Regions from separate parts of the Mycolicibacterium confluentis genome, predicted to be linked through region 1. Evidence: riboswitches for the same ligand, from Rfam matches in the RefSeq annotation. Region 1 holds a riboswitch; the other holds the start of a gene.
The links. A riboswitch is a leader RNA that binds a small molecule or an ion and turns the genes downstream of it on or off. The one in region 1 is predicted to bind S-adenosylmethionine.
Positions count from the first base shown of each region.

Region 2: linked by a shared signal. The riboswitch ahead of G6N34_RS07950 (ADP-ribosylglycohydrolase family protein) and the one ahead of G6N34_RS17905 (bifunctional o-acetylhomoserine/o-acetylserine sulfhydrylase) in region 1 are both predicted to bind S-adenosylmethionine.

Region 1 covers NZ_AP022612.1:3,799,735-3,804,088, reverse strand. Annotated here, with positions in the region: gene metX (homoserine O-acetyltransferase MetX) at 1-405, opposite strand, end outside; gene G6N34_RS17905 (bifunctional o-acetylhomoserine/o-acetylserine sulfhydrylase) at 417-1,766, opposite strand; SAM riboswitch class IV at 1,921-2,039, opposite strand; gene G6N34_RS17900 (epoxide hydrolase EphH) at 2,088-2,933, opposite strand; gene G6N34_RS17895 (exodeoxyribonuclease III) at 3,029-3,829, shown strand; gene G6N34_RS17890 (alpha/beta hydrolase) at 3,822-4,354, opposite strand, start outside.
Region 2 covers NZ_AP022612.1:1,717,487-1,721,840, reverse strand. Annotated here, with positions in the region: gene G6N34_RS07960 (AAA family ATPase) at 1-1,025, shown strand, start outside; gene G6N34_RS07955 (DUF732 domain-containing protein) at 1,099-1,440, shown strand; SAM riboswitch class IV at 1,484-1,595, shown strand; gene G6N34_RS07950 (ADP-ribosylglycohydrolase family protein) at 1,630-3,090, shown strand; gene G6N34_RS07945 (hypothetical protein) at 3,176-3,448, shown strand; gene G6N34_RS07940 (hypothetical protein) at 3,518-3,880, shown strand; gene G6N34_RS07935 (hypothetical protein) at 3,984-4,354, shown strand, end outside.

The DNA of each region.
Region 1 (4,354 bases):
GCGCACCGAGATCACCGGGAATCGGGAGCCGTACGGCTTGCCGTCGCGCGCAAGCGAACTCGGTCCGGTCGAGCCTCGGCAGCCGCCCAGGACGTTGGTCGCGACCGCGCACCACTTGGTGGTGTCGATCGGCGCACCGGGTCCGGCGACACCGTCCCACCACCCTGCGGTCGGGTGGCCCGGCCCCGCGGGACCCGTGATGTGGGAGTCGCCGGTCAGCGCATGCAGCACCATGACGACGTTGTCGCGGTTCTCGTTGAGTTCGCCCCATCGCTGCACGGCGATGCTGACGTCGTCGAGAACGACGCCGCTCTCCAGCGTCAGTGAACCGATGTTGACGACGGTGGTCTCACCGTCGGCGGGCAGGGGGGTGTGCACCGGGGGACTGTCCGGGGTGATGGTCATGTCAGCCTCACTCAAAACGCCGCCACGGCCTGCGGGTCCGAGGCCCCGTTGCCTACGGCACGCGCCGCGGCGAGGCCGCGCTCGATGTCTTCGAGGATGTCGTCGATGCCCTCGATGCCGACCGCGAGACGCACCAGGCCGGGGGTCACACCGGTGGCCAACTGCTCCTCGGCCGACAACTGCTGGTGCGTGGTGGATGCGGGGTGGATCACCAGCGACCGCACGTCACCGATGTTGGCGACGTGGCTGTGCAGAGTCAGCGCATCGACGAACGCCTTGCCCGCCGGAACTCCGCCGGCCAGCTCGAACGCCAGCACCGCGCCAGTTCCCTTGGGCGCCAAGGTCTTTGCGCGCTCGTGCCAGGGCGAGCTGGGCAGTCCCGCGTAGTTGACGCTGGTCACCTCGGGCTGGCCTTCCAGGAACTCCGCCACCCGCTGGGCGTTGGCGACATGGCGTTCGATCCGCAGGCTCAACGTCTCGAGCCCCTGGGCCACCAGGAATGCGTTGAACGGCGATGCGGCCGAACCCAAGTCGCGCAGGAGCTGAACGCGGGCCTTGAGTGCGAAGGCCGGCGCACCGAGGTCGGCGAACACCACGCCGTGATAGCTCGGGTCCGGTGTGGTGAAACCGGGGTGGCGGCCCTGGGTCCAGTCGAAGGTGCCGCCGTCGACGATGACCCCGGCGATCGCGGTGCCGTGCCCGCCGAGATACTTGGTGGCGGAGTGCACGACGATGTCGGCGCCGTGCGCGAGCGGCTGGATCAGATACGGCGTCGCGATGGTGTTGTCCACGATCAACGGGATGCCGTGCTCATGGGCGACCGCGGCGACACCGGGGATGTCGAGGATGTCTATCTGCGGGTTCGAGATGGTCTCGCCGAAGAACGCCTTGGTGTTCGGTGCGATCGCGGCGCGCCAGGAGTCCAGGTCATCGGGGTTCTCGACGAAGCTGACCTCGATGCCGAGCTTGGGCAGCGTGTAGTGGAACAGGTTGTACGTGCCGCCGTAGAGGCGCGGGCTGGACACGATGTGGTCGCCTGCCGCCGCGAGGTTGAGGATCGCCAACGTCTCAGCGGCCTGCCCCGACGCCAGGAACAGCGCCGCGACGCCACCCTCGAGTGCGGCGATGCGCTGCTCGACGGTGTCCTGCGTCGGGTTCATGATGCGGGTGTAGATGTTGCCGGGCTCGGCCAGGCTGAACAGCGCCGCGGCGTGGTCGGTGCTGTCGAAGGTGTAGGACGTGGTGGCGTAGATCGGCAGGGCGCGCGCGTTGGTCGCGGCGTCCGGGGTCTGTCCGGCGTGGACCTGCTTGGTCTCAAACGACCAGGTGGCACTGGGATCCGCGGAGGCTTCGGTGCTCATGTGGTGGCTTTCTTTCGTCACGGATGGGGTAGAAGTGTGGACACTGGGCATCGCCCGACGTGCCGATCGGCACGACGGTGACATGGCTCTAACAGTGGTGACACATATCGGGCCGCATCAGGTTTCCCTGTCTACTCTTGGGGCCCGCATACCGGACCCGCGCTTGCCGTGTAGCCGTGGGGGCTACTCAACCTGGTCATCACCCGGGGCACCCCACCGCGGTTGGAGGGTTGCCGGCCAGCAAGCCGGGGCTTGTCGCTGGCGCTCATGACCGATATGCAGACTATCCCAAGGCGCTGACTGTCTGCCAGCTACCCGAGCTCAGGCGAGTCGGTGACGCTGGGCCGCGTCGGGCCCGGTGTGCTCGTCGAGGAAGTCGACCAGCAGTTCGGTGATACGTCCGGGCGCCTCCAGCATGGGGATGTGGCCCAGGTCGTCGAGCCGGATGATCCGCGACGTCTCCGGCAGATTCTCGATGAAGTGCCGGTGCCCACGCGGGGAGGGGAACACCCGGTCTCGACCGCACACGACCAGCTGGGTGGGCACATCGACCTCGGAGAGTTCGAGCAGGCCCGGCAGCAGCAGCGTCTTGACCAGCAGCGCGAAGTACGCGTGGCAGTGTGTGGCGTCCTCGACCAGGTTCACCAGGTCGGCCTGCGGCGGACCACTCGCGGGCCCGCTGACCGGCAGCGTCGCCAGCCTGCGCGCGAACGGCAGATCCAGGATCCGCGGGCCCAGCAGGCGTGCGGCGAGCAGCGCTGGGCCGCCGGCGATGAACTTCACGATGGTCTCGAACTTGACCGGTGTCCAGCGGGTCCAGCCACCGGCAGGCGCAATGGCGGTCAGCGTGCGGGCCCGGCCGCGGCGGTCGAGTTCGAAGGCCACCCAGCCGCCCAGCGAGTCACCGACGAGGTGGGCTGTGCTCCAGCCGAGCTCGTCCATCTGGCGTTCCACCTCGTCGGCCAGCAGTTTGGTGCTGAGCAGCCAGGTGCCGGACTTCGGTCCCCCGTGGTGGCCGGGCATGGTCGGTGCGAATACTTCGTAGCGGCCGGTTTCGGCGACCTGGGGTGCCACTGTCGACCACACCTGCTGCGAGCACAGGAATGGGTGCAGCATCAGCACAGGCTCACCGGTGCCGACGTGGATCGGGTCGCGACGAAAGGCCATGGGCTCGACTGTACCAACTAGGCGGTACCGGCGGTACCGTCGTCTTGGTGTCCCAAGCGGGTGTTTGTCCCCGGTGGGCTATATGGTCGTCCATCGTGATCGTCACGACCATTAACGTCAACGGCATTCGGGCCGCCTGCAAGGAGCGGTCCACCGAGAACCTGGGCATGCTGGCCTGGCTCAAGGAGACTCGGGCGGACGTGATCTGCATGCAGGAGGTCCGCTGCGACGACGATCAGTTGGCCACCACCATGGAGCCCGCGATCGCCGACGGCTGGCACCTGGCCTCGGCCAGCTCGGACCGCAAGGGGCGCAACGGTGTCGCGGTGTTGTCCCGCACGCCGCTGGACGCTGTCCGAATCGGCTGTGGCGCCGAGGAGTTCGAGGCCCACGGGCGCTGGATCGAGGTCGACACCGCCGGCATCACCGTCGCCAGTGTGTACGTCCCCACCGGCGAGGCGCAGACCGAGCGTCAACTGGAGAAGGAACGCTTCCTGGATGCGGTCGCCGCGCGCATGGCCCAACTGCGGGCCGGCGACCGCGAGGCACTGGTCTGCGGCGACTGGAACATCGGCCACACCGAGAACGACATCAAGAACTGGAAGGGCAACGTCAAGAAGGCCGGCTTCCTACCTGAGGAACGGCAGTGGGTCAGCGACCTGCTGGGCACCGGATGGGTCGACGCCGTGCGCAGCGTCCACGGCGACGTGCCCGGCCCGTACTCCTGGTGGTCCTGGCGCGGCAAGGCCTTCGACAACGACGCCGGTTGGCGCATCGACTACCACCTGGTCACCTCGGGCCTGGCGCAGCGGGCCGTGACGGGCGGCACCGAGCGTCCCGGGGCGTACGCGCTGCGGTGGTCCGACCACGCGCCGGTGACCGTCGAGTTCAGCTGACGGGCTGCTCGATCACCGAGGCGACCACGTCGAGGACGCGCGGGTCCCACGTCAGCGCGGTCTCCCACGGCAGGCCCGCGGCGTCGGAGATGAAGATGCTGTGGGTGTCGTCGAAGACGTGCGTGCGCCGATGCGGCAGCACCCGGTCGCTGACGTCGGTGGCCAGCGCGCTGTGCCGGGCGACCAGGCCGTCGTTGGGCCAGACCGTGGGGTTGACCGGGTCGGGGCGCGTGAACCGATCACCCGCGATGAGTGTGACCGGGATGTCGTCGAGCACGCCGGCCTGGAATTCGTTCCAGCCGCTCGCACCCATCAGATAGCGCTGGTTGACCTCGCGGCCGGACCCCGTCATGAGCCGCTCCACCTCGGTCTTCATATCGGCCATGTTCTGCGCGCAGAAGGCGTCGCCCGCGCAGTCCGAGAGCGGGGTGATGCCGTTGGCGTAGTCGGACAGAAACGATCCCTCCCACGGCGTGCCGAGCGTGGTGAGGCTGCGAATCCGCAGCGGAGAGCCGGTGTGCTGCA
Region 2 (4,354 bases), 2.1 Mb from region 1:
GATTGACCAACGGTCGTGACACCAGACTGACAATGGCGCAGGTCTACGAGTACCTGCGTGGCAACGGCACCAGATGGCGAGTCCTCACTGACGAACGGGCCTGGATCAGCTTTCTCGCCGGGCTCCCGCCCTATCAGGCGGCGTTGTCTGACGGCAGCCACGCCACATTGCGTGGAGCTATCGAGAAGCACCTCACCAGCCCAGACGTCAAACCGACCACCCCGCTCCGAACATACGGTCACGTCATCGTCGATGAGGCGCAGGACGTCACGATTGAGCAGTGGCTCTGGCTGCGCCAGATCAACAATGGCGGGAGTTGGACGATCCTCGGCGATCTCCATCAGCGCAGAGCGGATAAGACCCCACAGAGCTGGACCACGGTGTTGCGCGCTACGGGATTGTCCCCCGACACCCCGCGTCGACTGCTGGAGCGTGGATACCGATCCACCACACCGATCCTGGAGTTCGCCAGCAGGCTGCTTCCCAAGGACGCGGACGCTCCGGTGGCTCTGCGCGCAGATGGGCCCGAACCTGTGTTCGTTCGGCCAATCCGCGAGCATGTCGTGGCCACCGTGTTCCGGCAGATTGACCGGCTCATCACAGCACATCCCGGGGGCAGCGTTGCGGTCATCACCACCTTGCCCGGCCCTATCGTCGCCCAGCTGCGTGAGGGAACCCCGCGCCCCAATGTCGTTGTCCTCGTTCCGAACCATGCCCGGGGACTGGAGTTCGACGCAGTCATCGTGGTGGAACCGGACGAGTTCCCCGTGAACGATCACCGACGGCATGGACTTTTGTACACGGCACTGACGCGGCCGAACAAAGAGCTCGTAGTTGTGCACAGCAGGGAACTTCCTCTGCAGCTCGTCGGCGTAGCACGCCGATCGCCTGCGCCACCGCCACGCCGCACGCCTGAGCCCAAAGCTGTCAAGAAGAGTGCGAGAACACAGAAGAAGGTGGGCCGACCGGCGAAGCGGCACGGTGCAACCAAACGTCAGCAGCGCGGAGGGACAGCTGGCACGTAGCTGCCGACCGGGCAGTTCTTGTCGGTGGCGTGTTCTAACCTCTGACACGTAAGCGCGATCCAAGGGGGGAATCATGCGCGGACGTGTTCTGGTGGCTGCTGTTTCGGCGGCGTGCGGGTCGATGGTGTTGGCCGGTCCGGCGGCGGCAGACCAGTACGACTTCATCTCCGACCTAGACAACGCAGGCGTGTGGTACGAGTCGGTGATCGACATGATCGACATCGGCAAGGAGCTGTGTCATAAACTGCGGCATGGTGTTTCGCCGGGGCTGGTGGTCGGCAAATTGGTCAACACCGGCTTCGCACCAGGCGAGGCGGGCATCGTGTTGTTGTCGGCGGTGAACAACGTGTGCCTGGACGTCAAGCCCGAAGTTGTCGGGTGGGTGCGGGATATCGGCTACACCGGTCCGGTGTGAGGAGAACCGGCGCTTGTCCGCCTCGTGGGTTACCCTGACTGAGCTTCACGAGACGCCGTCGACAAGCTCCGACTGGATGGCGCGCCAACCCCACGCTCGTGGGTGGCTCGGATGACGAAGTGACCCGCACCAGCCGGTGCCGGTAAGAGCGCCTCCGTGTGGAGGCCCGGATGGACCGGGAGGTTTCTGATGGATCTGACTGCAACGCAGCGTGACCGAGCTGTGGGCGTGTTGCTTGGCACCGCTGCCGGCGATGCCCTCGGAGCGGGATATGAGTTCGGCCGTCCGCTTGCCGCCGATCATCCGGTGGGCATGATCGGCGGCGGACTCGGCCCGTTTGCTCCCGGTGAGTGGACCGACGACACGTCGATGGCGATCGCCATCGCCGAGATCGCCGCCACCGGCGCTGACCTGCGGGTCGAGAAGTCACTCGATTATGTGGTCGAACGCTGGGAAAGGTGGTCGCGCACCGCGCCCGATGTCGGGGTGCAGACCCGGTCGGTGCTGTCCACGGCGGCCGCACGGGGCATCTGCGCGCAGACCGCCCGCGAGGCGTCAGAGGCGCGACACCTTCAGACCGGTCGCGCCGCTGGCAACGGATCGTTGATGCGGACCGCTCCGGTGGCGTTGGCCTACCTCGACGACGAATCCGGGCTCGTAGACGCCGCCCGCACGGTCAGCGAGTTGACCCATTTCGACCCGGATGCCGGTGACGCCTGCGTGCTGTGGTGCACGGCGATCCGCCACGCCGTTCTGACCGGCGAGATCGATGTCCGGATCGGGTTGGGGCACATCGACTCTGATCGGCGACGGCTGTGGGAGGCCCGCCTGGCCGAGGCTGAGAACTCGCACCCGTCGGCGTTCACCGGCAACAACGGCTGGGTCGTCGCGGCCCTGCAGGGCGCCTGGTCGGCGATCAGCACCACACCGGTGCCCGAGGACGATCCCGGCGCGGGGAATTTCCGCGCGGATCATCTTCGCCTGGCATTGGAGGCCGCGGTGCGTGGTGGCGGGGACACCGACACCGTGGCCGCGATCGCGGGCGCCCTGCTCGGTGCCGTCCACGGAGCGTCGGCGGTCCCGTCGCAGTGGCGACTGATGCTGCACGGCTGGCCCGGACTGCGGACCCGCGGTCTGGCGCAGTTGGCCGACCGCATCGTGAACAACGGTGAGCCGGATCGGTTCGACCACACCTACGCGGTGGGGCGTGGAACGCCGATGCCGGTTCCCCATCCGCACGACGACAAGGTGTGGATCGGCGCTGCGCATTCACTGCACAGCCTCGACGCCACTGTCGACGCGGTGGTGTCGCTGTGCCGAGTCGCCGACGGGCACGTCCCGGCGGAGGCGACCCACCTCGACGTGCGGCTGATCGACCAGGTCGGTGAGAACGCGAATCTTGATTTCGTCCTTCTTGACACGGTGCGGGCCATCGAGCTGCTGCGCGCCGAGGGGCGCACCGTGTTTGTGCATTGTGCTGCGGCACAGAGCCGCACGCCGACGGTAGCAGCGCTGTATGGGGCTCGACGTCAGGGGTTGTCGATCGATCAGGCGCTGCGCGAGGTGTGCGCGGTGTTGCCCCTGGCAGAGCCGAATCCGGACTTCCGGGCGGCGCTGCGGCGGCTGCACGCGGCTGAGGAAGCGCGGTGAGCGAGCCGAAGGCGTCGACGCTGTGGTCGGCGGGCGCGGCAGGACGTGGGGAGCGTATTGGGATGCGTTGTTTCCGCCTGCGCTGGTGACGAATTGGGTTGATTGGAAGCGCGGTTCCACCGGCGTCAACGTCGCCCGGCGACTATGGGATCAACGCGAACATCTGCGCCGTACCTATGAATCGGTGTACGGAGCCGATGCTTCTCGGTGGCCGTCACAGCATCCTGGGGTGGTGCTCGATGCGGTGCCCGTCATGGCGTACGCGGCATGCCTGGGATGTCAGTGGTTCGACCGAAGTGGGCACGCACCTCTGTTGGCGGCGTGGGAGCACGAGAAGTCCGACGGCGAAGTGCGCTGAACTCGTCTCGCCGCCGCCCGATGTCGGTGGCTGCTGAGACCATGTTCGTGGGGATGACGGGAGGGTGGCATGAGTGGTCGGGGAAGTTCTTCCGGCGGTGGTGGTTTCGCGGCGTTTGGCCTGCTGATCATCATCGGGCTGATCATCAAGTACTTCTGGTGGATCGTCGGGGTGCTGGCGATCGTCGCCGCCTGCTGGCTCGGAAGTGTGATCGTTCGAGAGTCGGTCCGGCGCAGCCAGGAGGCTGAGAAACGGCGCCGTCACCAGCAGGCGCGCCTGATCGCCCAAGCCGATAAGCAGCACGCCTGGGTGCTCGACGGCGACTCGCGCGGCATCTACGGCGTCGAGGGCGCCGAGTACATGCGCTACATCGAACGCGACAACTGGGATGGGTTGGCGCGTCACCTGCAGAAGCCGCCGGGCATCCTGTAGGTCCCCGGGCGGCGGGATGAAGTGTGCGGCAGAGCTTATGTGGCTAGCCTGTCGGCATGGGGGAATCAGTTGGCGAGTGGTCTCCTGACCCCGGGGCGCCCTGATGATGCTCTACGACTCGATGCCCGCCGCGGTCGCGGCCGAGACCGACGACTTCACCACGCTGCCCATTGCGCGGTTCCCGGAATGGCTCACCGCCGTGGCGTTGCCGGCAGGCTGGAGCGCGGTCAACGCGGGCGAATCGGTACGGGCGGCGGTGCGCGGTCCCCGCCGCGACGGGGGCTTCGACGCGTCGGCCGCCCTCGAGGTGTACGGCTTCACCGATCTGCCGACCTACGACGCGGTGCGGTTCCATGCCGACCGTGCGCTGCGCGTCGCGCAGGCCCAGCAGATCTCCAGCCGCGTGCTGACCACCCCGGCGCGCCCTGGCGTGGTCGCGGTGCGCGCGACCGGCGTGGTGGCCACTGACGGCAC